Regions from separate parts of the Enterococcus sp. S86.2 genome, predicted to be linked through region 1. Evidence: predicted binding sites of a transcription regulator. Region 1 holds the regulator's gene; each other region holds the start of a gene.
What was found. The regulator CtsR, encoded in region 1, represses protease genes until heat stress. The targets are predictions, from matches to a motif close to TTGGTCAAAAAAGGTCAAANA.
Positions count from the first base shown of each region.

Region 2: clpP (ATP-dependent Clp endopeptidase proteolytic subunit ClpP) is a predicted target of CtsR. The motif match lies at 4,088-4,108, and genes of this name have one in related genera.
Region 3: AC6R0T_RS06010 (ATP-dependent Clp protease ATP-binding subunit) is a predicted target of CtsR. The motif match lies at 5,281-5,301, and genes of this name have one in related genera.

Region 1 covers NZ_CM206813.1:2,754,524-2,761,588, forward strand. The annotation lists gene AC6R0T_RS13115 (ATP-dependent Clp protease ATP-binding subunit) at 1-2,089, opposite strand, end outside; gene AC6R0T_RS13120 (CtsR family transcriptional regulator) at 2,095-2,562, opposite strand; tRNA gene AC6R0T_RS13125 (tRNA-Arg) at 2,971-3,044, opposite strand; tRNA gene AC6R0T_RS13130 (tRNA-Pro) at 3,116-3,189, opposite strand; tRNA gene AC6R0T_RS13135 (tRNA-Arg) at 3,209-3,282, opposite strand; tRNA gene AC6R0T_RS13140 (tRNA-Leu) at 3,293-3,378, opposite strand; tRNA gene AC6R0T_RS13145 (tRNA-Gly) at 3,399-3,470, opposite strand; tRNA gene AC6R0T_RS13150 (tRNA-Thr) at 3,481-3,553, opposite strand; tRNA gene AC6R0T_RS13155 (tRNA-Leu) at 3,560-3,641, opposite strand; tRNA gene AC6R0T_RS13160 (tRNA-Lys) at 3,652-3,724, opposite strand; tRNA gene AC6R0T_RS13165 (tRNA-Val) at 3,728-3,800, opposite strand; rRNA gene rrf (5S ribosomal RNA) at 3,809-3,924, opposite strand; rRNA gene AC6R0T_RS13175 (23S ribosomal RNA) at 4,003-6,916, opposite strand.
Region 2 covers NZ_CM206813.1:787,663-794,727, forward strand. The annotation lists gene AC6R0T_RS03540 (ABC transporter ATP-binding protein) at 1-1,459, shown strand, start outside; gene AC6R0T_RS03545 (gamma carbonic anhydrase family protein) at 1,673-2,161, shown strand; gene AC6R0T_RS03550 (NADP-dependent oxidoreductase) at 2,336-3,274, shown strand; gene clpP (ATP-dependent Clp endopeptidase proteolytic subunit ClpP) at 3,410-3,991, opposite strand; gene AC6R0T_RS03560 (hypothetical protein) at 4,258-4,770, shown strand; gene AC6R0T_RS03565 (glycerophosphodiester phosphodiesterase family protein) at 4,921-5,667, shown strand; gene miaA (tRNA (adenosine(37)-N6)-dimethylallyltransferase MiaA) at 5,676-6,599, shown strand; gene hflX (GTPase HflX) at 6,601-7,065, shown strand, end outside.
Region 3 covers NZ_CM206813.1:1,286,609-1,293,673, reverse strand. The annotation lists gene AC6R0T_RS06035 (NAD(P)-dependent oxidoreductase) at 1-602, opposite strand, end outside; gene AC6R0T_RS06030 (glycosyltransferase family 4 protein) at 696-1,928, opposite strand; gene AC6R0T_RS06025 (MgtC/SapB family protein) at 2,104-2,814, opposite strand; gene ptsP (phosphoenolpyruvate--protein phosphotransferase) at 2,968-4,695, opposite strand; gene AC6R0T_RS06015 (phosphocarrier protein HPr) at 4,695-4,961, opposite strand; gene AC6R0T_RS06010 (ATP-dependent Clp protease ATP-binding subunit) at 5,407-7,065, shown strand, end outside.

The sequences.
Region 1 (7,065 bases):
GATCTTTTGTTAAATCCGTTACGTTAAAACCAACATTTTTTTCTTCACGAATTTGCGTAGCCCCAATATTGGAGGTCATAATCAAAATCGTATTACGAAAATCAACTTTACGTCCTTTTGAGTCGGTCAAATGCCCATCGTCTAATACTTGTAATAAAATATTAAAGACATCTGGATGCGCTTTTTCAACTTCATCCAACAAGATAACAGAATATGGTTTAGAACGAACCTTCTCTGTTAATTGTCCACCTTCGTCATACCCGACATAACCTGGAGGAGAACCAATCAGACGGCTCGTACTGTATTTTTCCATAAACTCTGACATGTCTACGCGAATCAGTGCATCTTCACTGCCAAACATCGCTTCTGCTAGCGTTTTGGCCAATTCGGTTTTCCCAACACCAGTTGGTCCTAAAAACATGAAGGAACCAATTGGACGATTTGGATCTTTCAAGCCACTTCTAGCGCGACGAATCGAACGCGCGACAGCTTTAACTGCTTCTTCTTGGCCCACTACCCGTTGATGGAGAATTTTTTCTAAATCTAGGAGGCGTTCGCTTTCTTTTTTCTCCATTTGTTGCAACGGTACACCTGTCCACTGAGAAACGACAGTTGCGACATCTTCTGCTGTCACACGGTCAGCAAAACCAGAGGCTTCTTTTGTTTCCGCAAAGGCTAATTCTGCCAAACGTTGACTTAACTTTTTCTCTTTTTGGCGTAAACGAGCTGCCGCTTCAAAGTTTTGATTTTGAATTGCTTCTTCTTTTTCACTCATCAGATTTGCAATGTCTTCTTGCAAACCGATAATTTCAGAAGGTTCATCTGCTTTATCCAAACGTACTTTTGCTGAAGACTCATCCATTAAATCAATTGCCTTATCTGGTAACTGCCGCGAATTGATATAGCGAACAGACAACTGGACAGCCGCATGTAATGCTTCATCAGAGATTTCAACACCATGATGTTCTTCGTAACGAGGACGCAAGCCTCTTAAGATCTCTTCGGCCTCTTCTGGCGTTGGCTCATCGACTTGCACACGAGCAAAACGACGTTCCAATGCAGAATCTTTTTCAATATACTTTTGATATTCATCTAGCGTGGTGGCACCAATTGTTTGTAACTCGCCACGAGCTAAAGCCGGTTTCAAAATATTGGAAGCATCAATGGCCCCTTCAGCTCCGCCGGCACCAATCAAAGTATGCAGCTCGTCGATGAATAAGATAATTTGCCCGTCATGATAAATTTCATCAATGATTTTTTTCATCCGGTCTTCAAATTCACCACGATATTTCGTACCCGCTACAAGAGAACCCATATCCAGCATCATCAAACGTTTTTGCTGCATATCTTCCGGAACTTCGCCCCGTACAATCTGTTGCGCTAAACCTTCTGCAATAGCTGTTTTCCCAACACCAGGTTCCCCCACTAAAACAGGATTATTTTTCGTTCTGCGCGAGAGGATTTGAATCAGACGTTTTACTTCTTTACTGCGGCCTACCACGGGATCGAGGCGGTTTTCTCTGGCAAGCTTCGTTAAATCCCGAGCTAAGCCGTCTAGCGTCGGCGTACCTTGCTGCATGCCTTTTGTACCCTGAGGCGCTTGTCTGCGGCGTCCTCCTAACCCGTTATTGGGTGCCTTGCTTTCACTTACGCCCATTTTCTTTTTCAAAAGTTGGCGCATTCTAGCTAAGCTCAAACCAAGGTTGACCATGATGCGAGAAGCAAGAATTTCATCATCGCGTAAAAGTCCCAGTAGTAAATGCTCTGTGCCAATATTCGGAGCGCCTAAGCGTTTTGCTTCGTCACCTGCATAGGCAAAAATTTGTTTTGCCCGTGGTGAATACGGTAAGTAAACTCCAGCCGGATAAGATTTCATCGTGCCATAGCCAGTTAAATGCTCAATTTCTTCTCTAACATCTGTTTCAGTAACGCTCATTTCCCGTAACACTTTTCCAGCAATACCATCTTGTTCAATAATCAAAGCCAACAGTAGATGTTCTGAACCGACTGACTGATGTTTGAAAGTTTTTGCTTCTTCTTGGGCAATCGTCAAGACCGCCTTGGCTTTTTCTGTAAATAATTCATCCATCTGACTCACTTCCTATCCTCATAACTTAATCGCTCTAGCACTGCATGTAACATGCCAGCTCGAATTTCATTTTCATTTTTAAAACGTCCCAGCGTACTTTTAGCCAAAGCCGCTAAAATTAAATTACCTTCTGTTTTGGTTAAAATATCTTCTTCGTATAGCTTTTGAATAATGGCTAAAGCATCTTTTTCTCCCAGTGTATCGACAAAAAGTTGATCTACTTGCTCTAAAAAGCGATGATTGTCAGAAATTTTGATTTTTTCAATTCTAATATAGCCACCGCCACCGCGCTTACTTTCAACAACATAGCCCCGTTGAATTGTGAAACGCGTATTAATGACATAATTAATTTGGGATGGTACACAGTTGAATAAATCAGCCATCTCGGTGCGACGGATTTCAATCATTTCGCTATCTTCCAAAATTTTTTTCAAATAAGCTTCAATTAAATCAGAAGTGTTGTGACGACTCATAATGCGATTTCCCTCCCTTGACTAATTCTGACCTTAATTATACCCAACTTAGCTGGATAATTAAAGGAACATGACTGAATCACAACATTCCTTTAAGAATTAGCGGAAGAAAAAATAAAACACGTACACACGAACTGCTTCGTAACTTTTTTATAGGAAATAAAAGTTACTTCTCTATTTTACCGCAACTTTCACAAAAGTAAAAAATCTAACACAATGAATATTCATACATTAATTTGAACTAATCACATACTATTTTTCCTTACAATTCACTGAATAATTTACTAGCTTGTCTATTTTTTAAAACAAAATCATATAATTTTTTTATCGTAGCTAATAAAATTTTGTCCTTGATAGAACTATTTTGATATACAAAAAAACGAAATCCTTAATATGATTTCGTTAAGACGCGCCCAAGAGGAGTCGAACCCCTAACCTTTTGATCCGTAGTCAAACACTCTATCCAGTTGAGCTATGGGCGCATAAATATTAAATTAAGTCTGACAACATTATAGCTTAAATTCATTTAGAAATAAAGCCTAAAATAAAAAAATCGGGAAGACAGGATTCGAACCTGCGACCCCTTGGTCCCAAACCAAGTGCTCTACCAAGCTGAGCTACTTCCCGATAAAAAATAAAAAGACTACGCGCCCAAGAGGAGTCGAACCCCTAACCTTTTGATCCGTAGTCAAACACTCTATCCAGTTGAGCTATGGGCGCATCTTTCTAATGCCGAGGACCGGAATCGAACCGGTACGGTGATCACTCACCGCAGGATTTTAAGTCCTGTGCGTCTGCCAGTTCCGCCACCCCGGCTTTTTTACTTTTTAAAGTAAAGCGGAAAACGGGGTTCGAACCCGCGACCCCCACCTTGGCAAGGTGGTGCTCTACCACTGAGCTATTTCCGCATGGTTTTGATGCCGGCTAAAGGACTTGAACCCTCGACCCTCTGATTACAAATCAGATGCTCTACCAACTGAGCTAAGCCGGCCTTTTATGCGGGTGAAGGGACTTGAACCCCCACGCCGTAAGGCGCCAGATCCTAAATCTGGTGCGTCTGCCAATTCCGCCACACCCGCATATTTCTTATGAGCCGTACAGGGCTCGAACCTGTGACCCTCTGATTAAAAGTCAGATGCTCTACCAACTGAGCTAACGGCTCATATGGGGGTTAACGGGTTCGAACCGCTGACCCTCTGCTTGTAAGGCAGATGCTCTCCCAGCTGAGCTAAACCCCCATAAGTTCGCGTGGCGACGTCCTACTCTCACAAAGGGAAACCCTTCACTACAATCGGCGCTAAGAAGCTTAACTTCTGTGTTCGGCATGGTTACAGGTGTATCCTTCTCGCTATCGCCACCACACTATTTAATTAAGTGAATTTCATTCACTCAAAACTGGATCTTGAAGTTTTTCAAAACTCTTCCGAGTTTTCTTTTACTTTGGTTAAGCCCTCGATCGATTAGTATCAGTCCGCTCCATACATCACTGTACTTCCACTCCTGACCTATCTACCTGATCTTCTCTCAGGGATCTTACTTTCTTTAAGAAATGGGAAATCTCATCTTGAGGTGGGCTTCACACTTAGATGCTTTCAGCGTTTATCCCTTCCCTACATAGCTACCCAGCGATGCCTCTGGCGAGACAACTGGTACACCAGCGGTAAGTCCATCCCGGTCCTCTCGTACTAAGGACAGCTCCTCTCAAATTTCCAACGCCCGCGACGGATAGGGACCGAACTGTCTCACGACGTTCTGAACCCAGCTCGCGTGCCGCTTTAATGGGCGAACAGCCCAACCCTTGGGACCGACTACAGCCCCAGGATGCGACGAGCCGACATCGAGGTGCCAAACCTCCCCGTCGATGTGGACTCTTGGGGGAGATAAGCCTGTTATCCCCAGGGTAGCTTTTATCCGTTGAGCGATGGCCCTTCCATGCGGAACCACCGGATCACTAAGCCCGACTTTCGTCCCTGCTCGACTTGTAAGTCTCGCAGTCAAGCTCCCTTCTGCCTTTACACTCTGCGAATGATTTCCAACCATTCTGAGGGAACCTTTGGGCGCCTCCGTTACCTTTTAGGAGGCGACCGCCCCAGTCAAACTGCCCATCTGACACTGTCTCCCACCACGATTAGTGGTGCGGGTTAGAGTGGCCATAACACAAGGGTAGTATCCCACCATTGCCTCCTTCGAAACTAGCGTCCCGATCTCTACGGCTCCTACCTATCCTGTACATGTGGTACAGACACTCAATATCAAACTACAGTAAAGCTCCATGGGGTCTTTCCGTCCTGTCGCGGGTAACCTGCATCTTCACAGGTACTAAAATTTCACCGAGTCTCTCGTTGAGACAGTGCCCAAATCGTTACGCCTTTCGTGCGGGTCGGAACTTACCCGACAAGGAATTTCGCTACCTTAGGACCGTTATAGTTACGGCCGCCGTTTACTGGGGCTTCAATTCGTACCTTCGCTTACGCTAAGCACTCCTCTTAACCTTCCAGCACCGGGCAGGCGTCAGCCCCTATACTTCATCTTTCGATTTTGCAGAGACCTGTGTTTTTGATAAACAGTCGCTTGGGCCTATTCACTGCGGCTGACCTTGCGGTCAGCACCCCTTCTCCCGAAGTTACGGGGTCATTTTGCCGAGTTCCTTAACGAGAGTTCTCTCGCTCACCTTAGGATTCTCTCCTCGACTACCTGTGTCGGTTTGCGGTACGGGCCGTTGTCTTCTCACTAGAAGCTTTTCTCGGCAGTGTGACATCAGAAGCTTCGGTACTATTATTTCCCTCCTCATCACAGCTTGTCCTTATAGAAATAAGCATTTGACTCATCTCAAGACTTACTGCTTGAACAGACATATCCATCAGTCTGCACTTCTTAGCCTCCTGCGTCCCTCCATTGCTCAAACAAATACAACGGGTACAGGAATATCAACCTGTTGTCCATCGCCTACGCCTATCGGCCTCGGCTTAGGTCCCGACTAACCCTGGGCGGACGAGCCTTCCCCAGGAAACCTTAGTCATTCGGTGGACAGGATTCTCACCTGTCTTTCGCTACTCATACCGGCATTCTCACTTCTAAGCGCTCCAGCAGTCCTCACGATCTACCTTCAACGCCCTTAGAACGCTCTCCTACCAATACACCTTCGGTGTACTCCACAGCTTCGGTAGTATGTTTAGCCCCGGTACATTTTCGGCGCAGGGTCACTCGACTAGTGAGCTATTACGCACTCTTTAAATGGTGGCTGCTTCTGAGCCAACATCCTAGTTGTCTGTGCAACCCCACATCCTTTTCCACTTAACATACATTTTGGGACCTTAGCTGGTGGTCTGGGCTGTTTCCCTTTCGACTATGGATCTTATCACTCACAGTCTGACTGCCGAATATAAATGAATGGCATTCGGAGTTTATCTGAATTCGGTAACCCGAGATGGGCCCCTAGTCCAAACAGTGCTCTACCTCCATCATTCTTAACTTCGACGCTAGCCCTAAAGCTATTTCGGAGAGAACCAGCTATCTCCAAGTTCGTTTGGAATTTCTCCGCTACCCACACCTCATCCCCGCACTTTTCAACGTACGTGGGTTCGGTCCTCCAGTGCGTTTTACCGCACCTTCAACCTGGACATGGGTAGATCACATGGTTTCGGGTCTACGACTACATACTCATTCGCCCTATTCAGACTCGCTTTCGCTGCGGCTCCGTCTCTTCAACTTAACCTCGCATGCAATCGTAACTCGCCGGTTCATTCTACAAAAGGCACGCTATCACCCATTAACGGGCTCTAACTTGTTGTAGGCACACGGTTTCAGGATCTATTTCACTCCCCTTCCGGGGTGCTTTTCACCTTTCCCTCACGGTACTGGTTCACTATCGGTCACTAGGGAGTATTTAGCCTTGGGAGATGGTCCTCCCGGATTCCGACGGAATTCCTCGTGTTCCGCCGTACTCAGGATCCTCCTAGGTGCCTTCCAAATTTCGCCTACGGGGTTTTTACCCTCTTTGACTGACTTTTCCAAGTCATTCGACTATCTGAAAGAACTACCATATTGGAGTCCTACAACCCCAAGATGCAAGCATCTTGGTTTGGGCTGTTCCCTTTTCGCTCGCCGCTACTTGGGGAATCGATTTTTCTTTCTCTTCCTGCAGGTACTTAGATGTTTCAGTTCTCTGCGTCTACCTCGTATACGCTATGTATTCACGTATACGTAACATCCTATAAAAGATGTTGGGTTCCCCCATTCGGAAATCTCTGGATCATAGCTTACTTACAGCTCCCCAAAGCATATCGGTGTTAGTCCCGTCCTTCATCGGCTCCTAGTGCCAAGGCATCCACCGTGCGCCCTTATTCACTTAACCTTATAAGACCTTACGGTCTGGTTTTGAGCAGTTCTTCTAGCGATAGAAGCTTACTCAAGAAAATAAGCAATTGAACTTATTAAAAAACTCATTCAACGCGGTGTTCTCGGTTTGTTTTGATTTTTTCTTCAAGTATCCAGTTTTCAATG
Region 2 (7,065 bases), 860 kb from region 1:
AGATATTGATGAAAAAATTAATCGTCTGCCAGTTTCATACTTTGATAAAAATCAACAAGGAAATATTTTATCCCGTGTAACCAATGACGTCGATGCGGTTAGTGGTGCGATGCAACAAGCCTTAATCGGAATTGTCAACGCAGTTTTGGGAATTATTATGGCACTTGCAATGATGTTTTACATCAACGTTCCAATGGCCTTGATATCGATTATTATGATTCCGGCTTCAATGTTGATTTCACGAGGAATTATTAAAATGTCCCAAAAATATTTCCAAGGAATGCAAAATGCTTTGGGAGATTTAAATGGTTACGTCCAAGAAAATATGACCGGTTTTAGTGTGCTAAAAGTCTACGGTCGGGAAAAAGAAACCTTAGACGGATTTAAAACGGTCAATCACCGATTAAAACATTTTGGGTTTAAAGCGTCCTTTATTTCGGGGCTTATGATGCCGCTTGTTTCGCTGACTGCGTATATCACGTATATTGTAATGGCGGTCTTAGGGAGCTATTACGTTATTGGCGGTGTAATTGTTGTTGGACAACTGCAAGCCTTTATTCAATATATTTGGCAAATCAGTCAGCCTTTAGGTAATATCACACAGCTTTCTTCTGTTTTACAAAGCGCATCAGCTGCTTCAACCCGCGTTTTTGAAATTTTAGATGAAGCAGAAGAAGTATTAAATGATGCTGATATTCCTTTACCAGCAGTGGTAAAAGGTGATGTGGAATTTGACCATGTTTCATTTAGTTACGCTTTAGATAAACCGTTGATTAAAGATTTGAATTTTACTGTAAAAGCAGGGCAAACGGTGGCAATTGTTGGGCCAACCGGAGCTGGGAAAACAACGCTAATTAATTTATTGATGCGTTTTTATGATGTAAATGCTGGTGCCATCAAAATTGACGGTGTCGATACGCAAAAAATGAAGCGTAGCGATGTCCGTTCGGTTTTTGGGATGGTATTGCAAGATGCTTGGCTTTATGAAGGAACTATCGGTGAAAACATTCGTTTTGGGAAATTAGATGCAACGGATTATGAAATAGTGGATGCCGCTAAGACGGCCAACGTGGATCATTTTATCCGCACGATGCCAGACGGTTATGAAATGATGATTAATGCAGAAGGAAATAATGTTTCCTTGGGGCAAAAACAATTGTTAACCATCGCGCGGGCAGTTATTTCAGATCCGAAGATTTTAATTTTGGATGAAGCGACAAGTTCTGTCGATACCCGTTTGGAAGCTTTAATTCAAAAGGCAATGGACAAAGTCATGGAAGGGCGCACAAGTTTTGTTATTGCCCACCGTCTATCTACTATTCGTGATGCTGATTTAATTTTAGTGATGAACCAAGGTTCAATTATTGAAAAAGGCACCCATGAAAGCTTATTAGCTGAAGGTGGCTTTTATAGCAAGCTCTATCAAAGTCAGTTTGCTGAAGATGGAGATTACGATTAATTAAAAAAACGAGACAAAGGTATCTAACTTTTGTCTCGTTTTTTCTTGCCTGACGGAAAGTATAAAACTTTCATCAGACAATTTGAAAAGTAAAAAAAGGTATCTGCAGGTATTTTTAGCTAAATAACCCTTTAATTATCTGTGGACTTAACAGCGTTTGTTGTTGATCCTGTGATATAATGTAGAAAAATTTTTGGAGATGACAAGAAAATTATGAAAAACTTTATCGCAAAAAATGCTGTTGTCATTGGGGATGTAACCTTGGGCAAAGACGTCACTGTTTGGTTTAACAGTGTGATTCGTGGGGATAGTAATTTTATCAAGATTGGTGATCGCACCAATATTCAAGACGGTACGATTATTCATGTTGACCATGACGCACCGACAGAAATTGCAAAGGATGTTACAGTGGGACATCAATGCATGCTTCATGGCTGCAAAATTGAGCAAGGCGCACTAATTGGCATGAGTTCGATTGTATTAAATCACGCCGTTATCGGTGAAAATAGTTTAATCGGCGCAGGTTCTTTGGTAACGCAAGGAACGGTTATCCCACCAAATGTTTTGGCTTTTGGACGACCAGCCAAAGTTATCCGCCCTTTAACACAAGCTGAAATTGCTAAAAATAAAGCCAATATCACCCACTATTGTCAATTGGGCCAAGAATTTCAAGCAGGAAAATATTCAGAGGTAAGTCAGTAAAGATAAGAGCTCTTTTAACAAAGTTTCGATATTTAAACGAAAACTGAGATCTTATTGCAAGTTTGGAGATCAAATTTGACTCATCGGTTTGTGAAAGCAGTTAAAGCGCAAATCGTTGCGCTTTTTTTCTTTCCTCGCTACACTTTAGACAAAGGTAAAAAGGAGGAATTTTTGATGAAACGTTTTGCTATAACTGGTTATGGAAAGCCCCATGATGTATTTGAGACAATTACAGACCAACCAAGAGAAATTACCCCAGGCCATATCCGGGTAGCAGTGCAGGCTTTTGCCGTTAATCCTTATGATATTTCTTTGCGAAGTGGGGCGCAGCAAGAATTTCGCAGTTTGAAATTTCCTTATGTAATGGGCAATGATGCGGCTGGAATCGTGACAGAAATTTTTCCTGGTGAAACAGATTTTGCTGTTGGCGATCGTGTAGTGATTCACCCAATTAGCGGAACCTATGGGCAAGAGGTCGTTTTGCCAAATAAAAAAGCGGCAAAAATCCCTGAGACAATGAGTTTTCCCAAAGCAGCAAGCATAGTTACAACCGGAATCACAGCGTACAATTTACTTTTTGAACTCCTACAGGTTGACAGTAGTCAAACCGTGATGGTGTTAGGTGCTTCTGGTGGAGTGGGGTCTTTACTTGTACAAATGTTGCATCAAAATAAAAATCATATTCTAGCAAGTGCGGCCCAAAAAAATGAAGCGAAAATTAAAAACTGGGGAGCAGATGAGTTTGTTGCCTATGATACAGCGAGTCCGGCAAAAACATTTTTTGAACAGGCGGATATTGTAATTGACGCGACAAAAGGGAGTAAAAGTGCAGATCTTGGTCTGAAAATTTTAAAACCTGGCGGAACATACGTTGCTTTAAATGAGCTGCCAAATCCAGCAGATCGTAAAGATGGGACGTATTTAAGTTTTGCCCCTAAAAAAGAATACCAGGACCAAACTGCTTTTGAATATTTGCTAAATGCTTATGGGGATGGCAAATTGGTTGTTAATATTGCAGAAGTTTTGCCTTTTGAATTGCGCAGCGTCATTTTGGCTCACGAAAAAATTGCGGGTCATCCAGCTGCTGGCAAAATTGTTATCGCCCAATCCTAAATGATAAAAGGGAACTCTTTTAATTAAAAAAAGAAAGCAGCACAAGTAATCTAACAAATTGAATTTTTGGTGACTATAATAAAAGGTAAACAAAAAAAGAATTGAGACAAAAGTCTCAATTCTTTTTTTTATCAATTATTTTGTCACCATAATTTCGTCAATCAAACCGTATTCTTTCGCTTGTTCAGCGGTCATAAAGTTATCACGATCAGTATCTTTTTCAATGACTTCTAGTGGTTGACCTGTGCGTTCGGCTAAGATATGGTTCAAACGATCACGGGTTTGTAAGATGTGACGCGCTGCAATTTCGATTTCAGTTGCTTGGCCTTGTGCACCACCTAATGGTTGGTGAATCATGATTTCGGCATTTGGCAAAGCAAAACGTTTGCCTTTTTCGCCAGCTGTTAATAAAAATGAGCCCATTGAAGCAGCCATGCCCATTACAATTGTTTGCACATCGGCTTTAACAAAGTTCATTGTATCGTAAATTGCCATCCCAGCTGTTACGCTACCACCGGGTGAGTTGATGTATACATAGATATCTTTTTCAGAATCTTGTGCGTCCAAGAAAAGTAATTGGGCGATGATTGAGTTTGCTAAGTCGTCAGTAACTTGACCGCTTAGCATAATAATGCGGTCTTTTAATAAACGTGAGTAGATGTCATACGCTCTTTCGCCGCGGGATGATTGTTCAATGACTGTTGGAATTAAATTCATAATGTAAAGTCCTCCTTTAATCAAATCGACGTTAATTATTGTACGTCTCAAGTTTAGCACATTTAAGCGATAACCTCTAAAAAGAAGTATAACCAATAGGTCAAAATAGGTCAAATGAAAAACTCGGAGAATGAATATTTTTTTGCTAACAAAAATAGCAGATCAAAATAGATAACAAAAGGGTGGCTAAAAACAGTTAAAAAATGCGAATCCCACAGAAGTTATGCTAAAATAAAAGACAAGAGAATTTAAGGAGGAAAAATATGATAGCAGTAGCAGCAGCCGGTTTTTTTGGTGTTTTGGTGGGTGCTTTAATCGTTACCATTGCTTTTAATTTACGTATTCGTTATGACGAGAAAAAAGAGCAAAAACGACGAACTTTGGAACACAAAGTAAAAGAAATTGAAACCTTAAACCAATTAAATAAAAAAATCAATGAAATTTTACAAAAGCGTAGCGTCTTAATGGAAGAATATGTCAGCTTTGATGCCTTTGATGATTGTTATATCACAATTGATGACTATGCTTACTTGCAATCATTTGCAGCTCAAAATAATTTTTATTTACCAAACTATATTTTAGAAGAGTTTTTCAAAAATATTGCGCAACGAAAAGTTATTTTGTCACCAGATGAAACGATTAAAGTTGGAGGTTACGCTTATAAGGGTGGTCGTGTGATTATGGAGCATTTTTCCGACGATTTAACAGAATTGATCAATGAAAGAAAAACAGAGTTAAAGCGACTTTCAGATAGTACGTTGACCTATTTTAGCGCGTAATAATTTTAAAAAAAGATGAGAAGCTGATGCAAGGTGTCTTCTCATCTTTTTTGCGGTATTTATTTCATGTTAGAGTAGCTGTCTGGTACATAAAATACAGATAGAAGTGGTACAATTACTAATGAAGAAAAAGATAAGGAGGCAACGGTGATGACACAAATCGTAGCCCATCGCGGTGCCAGTGGTAGCCGACCGGAAAATACACTACCTTCTTTTGCCGAAGCAGTGCGGGCAGATAGTGACGTGATTGAGTTAGATGTTCATTTGTCAAAAGACGGTCACCTAATTGTGATGCATGATGAAGACGTTGAGCGAACGACAAATGGAAAAGGCTTGATTCGAGAAAAAAACCTGGCTGAAATAAAAAAATTAAATGCCGGTAGTTGGTTTTCTGAAAGCTATCAAAATACTAAAGTACCAACCTTAAAAGAAGTGTTGGATTTATTAGTCATGCGCAATTTCCGAGGAGTATTGTTAATTGAACTAAAAACCGATCACTACCATTATCCTGAAATCGAAATGAAAACAGCTACTTTAATGACAAGTCGTCTTTGGCCTTTTAAACATTGGTATTGTAGTTTTAATATTGATTCCTTAGATATTATTCATAAATTAGAACCTGACACACAACTAGATTTGATTTTAAGCACCAGTGATAAAAAGGTACTTCAAGCACTGGACCGGCCATATATTGAAGGTATCCATCCTAAAATCGACTGGGTTTTGAAAAATAAAGCAACGTTACCTGATTTACCATTAGCCGTGCGTCCTTGGACGATTGATGATGAAACCCTAGTGAAAGAATGTGTTGCGTTAAATACGGCAGGAATTATTACCAATTTCCCAGAAAAAGTACAGCAATATGTAAAAAATGCACGAAATAAGCCAAATAAATGAGGATAAAAATGAAAGTATTAGTGATTGCAGGGCCAACTGGTGTGGGAAAAACAGCACTAAGTATTAAGCTAGCCCAAAAATTCAATGGTGAGATTATTAGCGGGGATTCATTACAAGTTTATCGTCAATTGGATATTGGGACAGCCAAAGTAACCAAAAAAGAAGCCGCGGACATTCCCCATCACCTGATTGATATTTGTGATTTTACAGCAGCGTATTCAGCTGCTGATTTTCAAAAACAAGCGCGAGCAAAAATTGCGGCAATCTCAGCCAAAGGTAAACTGCCCATTGTTGTTGGCGGAACAGGTCTTTATATCCAGGCACTGCTTTATGATTATAAATTAGGCGCGCCAGAAGATTTCGGGCAACAAGGGGAGCATTTGCGACAAAAATATCAGGCTTACGCCCAAAAAGAGGGGAGAGTGGCTTTGTGGCAGCTGCTTTTAAAAAAAGATCCACTAGCCGCTGAAAAAATTCATTTTAATAATGAGCGAAAAGTCATCCGTGCATTAGAAGTCTTTGATTTAACCGGTCATAGCATTACAAAACCTAAAGATGAACCGCAAAAGCTTTACGATGATTTTTTAATCGCTTTAACCACAGAGCGAAAGGTGCTTTATGAGCGTATTAATCAGCGGGTAGAGTTGATGTTTGCTGCTGGATTAGCAAAAGAAGCAACCCTTTTAGAAGATTATGAAGATGTCCAAGCGGCAAAAGGGATTGGTTACCGCGAATTTTTCCCTTATTTTAAAAGTGAAATTAGTCTTGATGAGGTGAAAGAGGCAATTAAATTAGATTCAAGACGTTACGCAAAACGACAATTAACGTGGTTTCGTAACCGAATGGAAGTGACAACTTGGGTCGATTTGATTACGCAACCAGAAGCAATTGAAGCTTTGCAGCAGAAAATACAAGCGTGGTTGGAGGAGTAGCATGGAACAAGAAAAAGTTATTTTAGTCGGGGTAGAAACCGAAGAGACTTGGAAAAATTTTGGTGAATCTATGCAAGAATTAAAAGGTTTGACCAAAACGGCTAAAGGAGAAGTTTGTTTTTCGTTAATTCAAAAACGGCCCCAAGTGGATCGTCAAACAATTATCGGAAAAGGAAAATTGACGGAATTAAAAAATTTAGTCGGAAGTTATGAAGCAGATTTGGTAATTTTCAACCATGAACTGACACCACGTCAAAGCCAAACTATTGCCGATTTTGTGGCAGTGCCAGTTATTGATCGCGTGCAGTTAATTTTAGATATTTTTGCTTTGCGGGCACGATCTAAGGCGGGGAAACTGCAAGTAGAATTAGCGCAATTAGAATATTTATTGCCCCGTTTAGTGGGCCAAGGTAAATATTTATCTCGCTTAGGTGGAGGGATTGGTACAAGAGGGCCTGGTGAAACC
Region 3 (7,065 bases), 1.4 Mb from region 1:
ACTTTTGGCAAATCCAATCCTGCTGCTTTACCATAAACCAGCATCTCTGTCATACCCGTCATTGTGCCAGCAATCATGATTTGATTGGCCATTTTTGTGTGTTGGCCTTTACCAGGACCACCATGTAGTGCATAGGTTTTACCAATTGCTTTAAAAAGCGGAAGCACTTTTTCATAAGCTTCCTTAGTTCCACCTACCATAATGGTCAGGGTTGCATTTTTGGCACCCAGATCACCACCAGAAACAGGTGCATCTAGCGCTTGCGCACCTTTTTGTACAGCTGTTTTGGCAATTTCTTCTGCTAAAGAAGGTGTGCTTGTTGTCATATCAACTAAAATTTTCCCTTTTACATCCGCTGAAAAAATACCATTTTCGCCATAGTAAATTTCTTTTACATCATTAGGATAGCCCACAATTGAAAATACTACATCAGCACTTTTCGTAACTGCTTCTGGCGTATCTTTCCAAATGGCACCTTTTTCAACAATCTTATCTGCTTTACTTTTTGTTCGATTATAGACATACGCTTCATTGCCTGCATCCATTAAATGCGATACCATGGAATGCCCCATGACACCGATACCGATAAAACCAATTTTCATTTTTACCATCCTCTCTACGTATTAAACACGTAAAAAAATCACAACTTTAGTATAAGCTAAAGTTGTGATTTTTTCTTGCAATATGTCTACAAATTAATTGGAGGTACGTTTAAAGGAATATAATTTCACTTTGATTTTTTTTATCGCTGGTTCAGTTTCTTTTTCTAAAGATAAATTAGCATAATAAGCAATCATATCATGATAAAAATCTAACATCGCCTCACCAAAATGCGTTGCGGAAATTTCATACAGTTTAGCTGAAAGTTTTTTAGAATCTACTTGTAATCCTTTATTGATATATTGGATCAAAGCAGCTGCAAAATCATCATCAGTCGCAAACGTGACGCCAAAAGATGGATCATCAATTAAATTGTTTAAATAGTCATTTCCCTCAACCACTAACGGTGTCCCTGCTGCCATTGCTTCTGTGTAAGTAAGACCTTGTGTCTCTGAAGTAGAAGCACTAACAAAATAATCCGCGGCATGATAATAAAGCGCTACTTCATCGTTAGGGACTTCACCGACAAAATGAACACAATCACTTAAAGACAGGCTTGCCACCAACTCTTTTAAGTCTTCCATGTAAGGACCTTTCCCAACGATTACTAAACGAGCCTGTGGTAATTTTTCTACAATAGCAGGAAGTCCATGAACAATTGCTTGAATATTTTTTTCATAAGAAATACGACTTAAAGACAATAACATGATTTCATCATCTAAAATGCCTAAGTCTTGCCGTAATTCTTTTTTCATAGCCTCTGTTATATCGGGGCGTTCAAATTTCTCTAATTCTATCCCAGTTGGAATTACCCGCATCGGCGAAGTAACCCCGTACCCTCTTAAAGTATCAATCACGCGCTCACTAGGGCACACTACTCCGGTTGTATGATTGGCAAATAAACGAGAAAAATATTTCACATGAGACTGTCGAACCACTTTTCCCTTGGCAATATAATGTAAATAGTCTTCATACATTGTATGATACGTATGGATTACTGGTATTTTCAATTTCTTGCCGACCATTTTTCCTAAAAGACCCGCCCCGAATTCAGTATGGGTATGAATTAAGTCTAATTCTAGCTCTTTGGCAATTAAATACGCATACCACATCCCTCTCACAACGATACGGCGATCTTTAAACGAGACAAAAGGAACACTTGGCATTCGAATAATATCTTCTTCAATACCAACTGCATTAGGATCTGTTGTAGTAAAAATATAGACTTCATGCCCCTTTTTTTCCAACTCGGTCTTCAATGTTTTAATTGACGTTGCAACCCCGCTTACTTGCGGGAAATAGGTATCTGTAAAAAACCCGATTTTCACAGTCTTTCCTCCAAACTATTTCGCTGTAACTAATACAGTTAACCAACAACTTTTTTATAGTGTATCATAGCTCTTATATACTTAAATCAAACTATAGTCTTATTTCATCTTATATTTTAGCGTTTGTGTGACTAAAATAGCAATAAAAAAACGTGCAAGTGACAAACTCGTTAGACTATTCAACAATCTGAATCATTAAAATATCTGAATTATCCGAAAGCTCAGACACTAAATCTTCTTCGTCTACATCCTTTGGCACTGTCAATGTGAACATAATTAAATATTTACGATTTGACTTTGGGTTTTCCCGCGTGATTTTAAGGTCAGATTTTTCCACGATTACTTTATTTTTAGCCAAATAATTTTTAATAAAAGCCACGGTCTGATCACCATGGGCGATTTCAACTTGTAGACGTCTTACTTTTGGTAGCGGTACTAAATATGAAATCAAGGCTAGCGCTATCATAATAGAACAAAAGCCAGTGAGAGAAATTAGATAAAATCCCATTCCCAAAGCAATTCCAATTGATGCGACTGCCCAAACAGACGCCGCTGTTGTCAGCCCTTTGACTGTTTGTTTTGTCATAATAATTGTTCCCGCCCCTAAAAAACCAATGCCGCTAACGACTTGTGCGACTAAACGGGTTTGATCTGCCGTCATCACATTAGCAAGTTTTGGCATTTGTTGCGCAAATTCCACCGTTTGTGAAGCGACTTCATCTTGAATCAGCGCAATTAATGCCGCACCCACACAAACTAAAATATGCGTCTTCATGCCGGCAGGACGACTCTTATATTCTCGCTCGAAGCCAATTGTCCCGCCCATTACAATTGCCAAAGACAATCTAGCAATTATCTCGAACGTTGTCAGATCATACTCATGCATTTCGCCAACTCCTAACCCTTTTCTTTAGCATAGCATATTAGAAAACGCTTTTCTTTTTTGACGCTGTCAAAAATTAAATTTGTAAGTTATCAGCTAGGTATTATTATGTACGACAAAAAAACCTCAGAGAAAATCTCTGAGGTTAAAAACTTTTTATTTAACAGCTTCTTCTACTAATTCAATGACTTCTTCCATTGTATCGCAATCATTTAATGCTTTATCAGCAAGAACTTTCATATCTTCAGTAGACAAACGTTTCATTAAGCTACGTGTTTTAAGGATTGATGTTGCGCTCATTGAGAATTCATCCAAGCCCATTCCCATCAAAATTGGCACAGCAGTTTGGTCACCGGCCATTTCACCACACATACCTGCCCATTTACCTTCAGCATGAGCTGAATCAATTACGTTTTTAATCAAACGCAAAATAGATGGGTTATATGGTTGGTAAAGATAAGACACGCGTTCGTTCATACGGTCTGCTGCCATTGTGTATTGGATCAAATCATTAGTACCAATACTGAAGAAGTCAACTTCTTTGGCAAACTTGTCAGCTAAGACAGCCGCCGCTGGAATTTCAATCATAATACCGACTTGGATTGTATCAGATACTGTTACACCTTCGTCGATTAATTTTTGACGTTCTTCATCATACATTTTTTTAGCCGCTCTAAATTCTTTCAAAGTTGCTACCATTGGGAACATAATACGTAAGTTACCAAAAGCAGAAGCACGTAACAATGCCCGTAACTGTGTACGGAACATGTCGTCTCCTAATTCTGACAAGCTAATACGCAATGCGCGGTAACCTAAGAAAGGATTCATTTCATGCGGTAAAGTCAAGTAAGGTAATTCCTTGTCACCACCGATATCCATGGTACGAACAACGACAGGTTTTTCACCCATACCTTCTAAAACTGCTTTATAAGCTTCAAATTGATCTTCTTCAGTTGGAAAATCAGGAGAATCCATATAAAGAAATTCAGTTCTATATAAACCGATTGCTTCAGCGCCATTATTGTGAACACCTTCTAAATCTTTTGGTGTTCCAATATTAGCAGCCAATTCAAAGTGTTTACCGTCAGCTGTGACAGTATCTGCTTCTTTTAGTTTTTCCCATTCAGCTTTTTGGGCAGCAAAATCTGCACCAGCTTTTTGGAATTGTGCTTTTTGGTCTTCAGTTGGATCAATGATGACATCCCCAATGATACCATTAACAGCTAGAATGTCCCCTGCTTTTACTTTGGCAGTAATTTCTTTTGTCCCAACAATTGCTGGGATTTCAAGAGAACGTGCCATGATTGCAGAGTGAGAAGTCCGTCCGCCGATGTCAGTAACAAAGGCTTTAACGAATTTGCGATCTAATTGTGCAGTATCACTTGGTGTTAAGTCGTGGGCAACCACAACAACTTCTTCATTAATCATTGAAGGGTTTGGTAAAGTAACCCCTAACAAATGTGCTAAGACACGTTTGGCAACGTCACGGATATCAGCTGCGCGTTCTTGCATGTAAGCATTGTCGTCCATTGCTTCAAACATGCCAATATACATGTCGGTAACTTCTTTCAATGCTGATTCAGCATTGACTTTGTTATCTTTCACGTTTTGTTTAATTTGACCGATCATTTCAGGATCTGAAAGAACCATTAAATGAGCGTCAAATACTTGAGCTTCTGCTTCGCCCAAACTTTGCGCTGCTTTTTCCCGAATTTGTTGTAGTTCTTCGGTAGATTTTGCTAAAGCATCGTCTATTCTTTTTTCCTCTGCTTCAGTATCTTCTACAGAAATTTTGTTAAAGGATAAATCCGGTTGAACTAGCAGGTAAGCTTTTGCAACGGCAACTCCGTCACTTGCGGCGATCCCTTTTAGCATTTCAACCATTATTCAGATAATCCTTCTTTCTTCATTGTTTCAACGATTGCTGCCATTGCGTCAGCTTCGTCAGCACCTTCAGCAGTGATTGTTACATCAGAACCTTGGCCAACACCAAGAGACATAACGCCCATGATAGATTTAAGATTTACAGATTTACCTTTGTACTCTAAGTTAATGTCAGAGTTAAATTTGCTAGCAGTTTGTACTAATAATGTAGCTGGACGTGCGTGAATCCCAGTTTCTGCTACTACGTGAAAATCTTTTTTTTCCATATTAATCGGTCTCCTTTGTGAAACAAGTTTTTTGTGAGGGTTTTCTTTTTTAACAGTCCAAATAAACCATCAAAAAAGGCCCTTTCAACTGTTAAGATTACCATTTTTTTTTCAATCGTACAACCGTTTTCTCTCATAATAGAACAAAAGATATCTAGTCCAATTAGCAGAATAATTTCTATTCCAATCTTTTTGAGGCAAGTTATTGGGCATTTATACTAAAAAAATATTTAATCCAGTAACAAAATGAAAAAAAGTCACTGATTTTCAAATCAGACAAATTACTTGCACCAATAAATAAATTTAGTATAATACAGTTATGGTCAATAAAGGTCAAAGATAACTTTGACTAGACCTCGCTTTTTAGGTGTATCTTTTTACTGATTAAAAAAAGCGCGTTACAATAATAAATGTAAGTAAATCCATGAAAGGTCGTGAATTATTTATGCTTTGTCAAAACTGTGGCAAAAATGAAGCAACCATTCATTTATACGCAAATGTAAATGGCCAAAGAAAGCAACTGGACTACTGCCAAAGCTGCTACCAAAAACTAAAAAATCAAACTGGTAGTCAAACAAGTATGATGGCCCAAGATCCATTTGGCTTTGGAAGTCTTGACGATTTATTCCGTCAAATGTCGCAACAAATGCAACCAAGAAATGCTGGTGAACAAACGCCCCCTACGCAATTTGGTGGTGGCAATAACTTTAACGGCGGACAACCTCCTCGCCAAAACCAAGGAGCTAACGGTCTTTTAGGTGAATATGGTATCAACATCACTGAACAAGCCCGTAATGGTGATATCGATCCAGTTGTCGGTCGTGACGAAGAAATTAAACGTGTTATTGAAATTTTAAATCGTCGAACAAAAAATAACCCTGTTTTAATCGGAGAACCCGGTGTGGGTAAAACGGCTGTCGTTGAAGGCTTGGCTCAAAAGATAGTCGACGGCGATGTTCCACAAAAACTTCTTGATAAAGAAGTTATCCGTTTAGACGTAGCCTCTCTAGTTCAAGGAACAGGTATAAGAGGGCAATTTGAAGAACGGATGCAAAAGTTAATCGATGAAATTAAACAAGCTGAAAATGTTATCTTGTTCATTGATGAAGTACACGAAATTGTTGGTGCCGGTGCGGCTGGTGATGGCAATATGGACGCAGGCAATATCTTGAAACCAGCTTTAGCTCGAGGAGAATTGCAAATGGTTGGTGCTACTACTTTAAACGAGTACCGCATCATTGAAAAAGACGCTGCTTTAGAACGTCGGATGCAACCAGTTCGAGTAGATGAACCTTCCGTTGAAGAAACCATCGCAATTTTGAAAGGTTTGCAACCACGTTATGAAGATTATCACCATGTAAAATATACCGATGATGCAATCAAAGCGGCGGCTATCCTTTCAAATCGTTATATCCAAGATCGCTTTTTACCTGATAAAGCAATTGATTTATTAGATGAATCAGGTTCCAAGAAAAACTTAACGATTCAATTAGTTGATCCAAAAGCCATTGAGAAAAAGCTGGCGGATGCCGAAGCACAAAAACAACAAGCTTCTAAGGAAGAAGATTTTGAAAAAGCAGCGTATTATCGCGATCAAATCAATAAATTAGAAGAAATGAAAAATAAACAAATCAGCGATGAAGAAACACCTACCATCTCTGAAAAAGATATGGAACAAATTGTTGAAGAACGTACGGGTATTCCCGTTGGCGAATTAAAAGAAAAAGAACAAACACAATTGAAAAATCTCGGCCACGATTTAAAAGAACATGTTATTGGTCAAGATGAAGCAATTGATAAAGTTGCTAAGGCTATCCGCCGTAATCGTGTTGGTTTGGGCAAGAAAAATCGTCCAATCGGCTCTTTTCTATTCGTTGGACCAACTGGTGTTGGTAAAACTGAATTAGCAAAACAATTAGCTTATGAAATGTTTGGTTCTGAAGATTCTATGATTCGTTTTGATATGTCTGAGTACATGGAAAAACATAGTGTGGCTAAATTAATCGGTTCTCCTCCAGGCTATGTTGGCTATGAAGAAGCTGGTCAATTAACAGAAAAAGTTCGTCGTAATCCTTACAGCTTGATTTTGTTAGATGAAATCGAA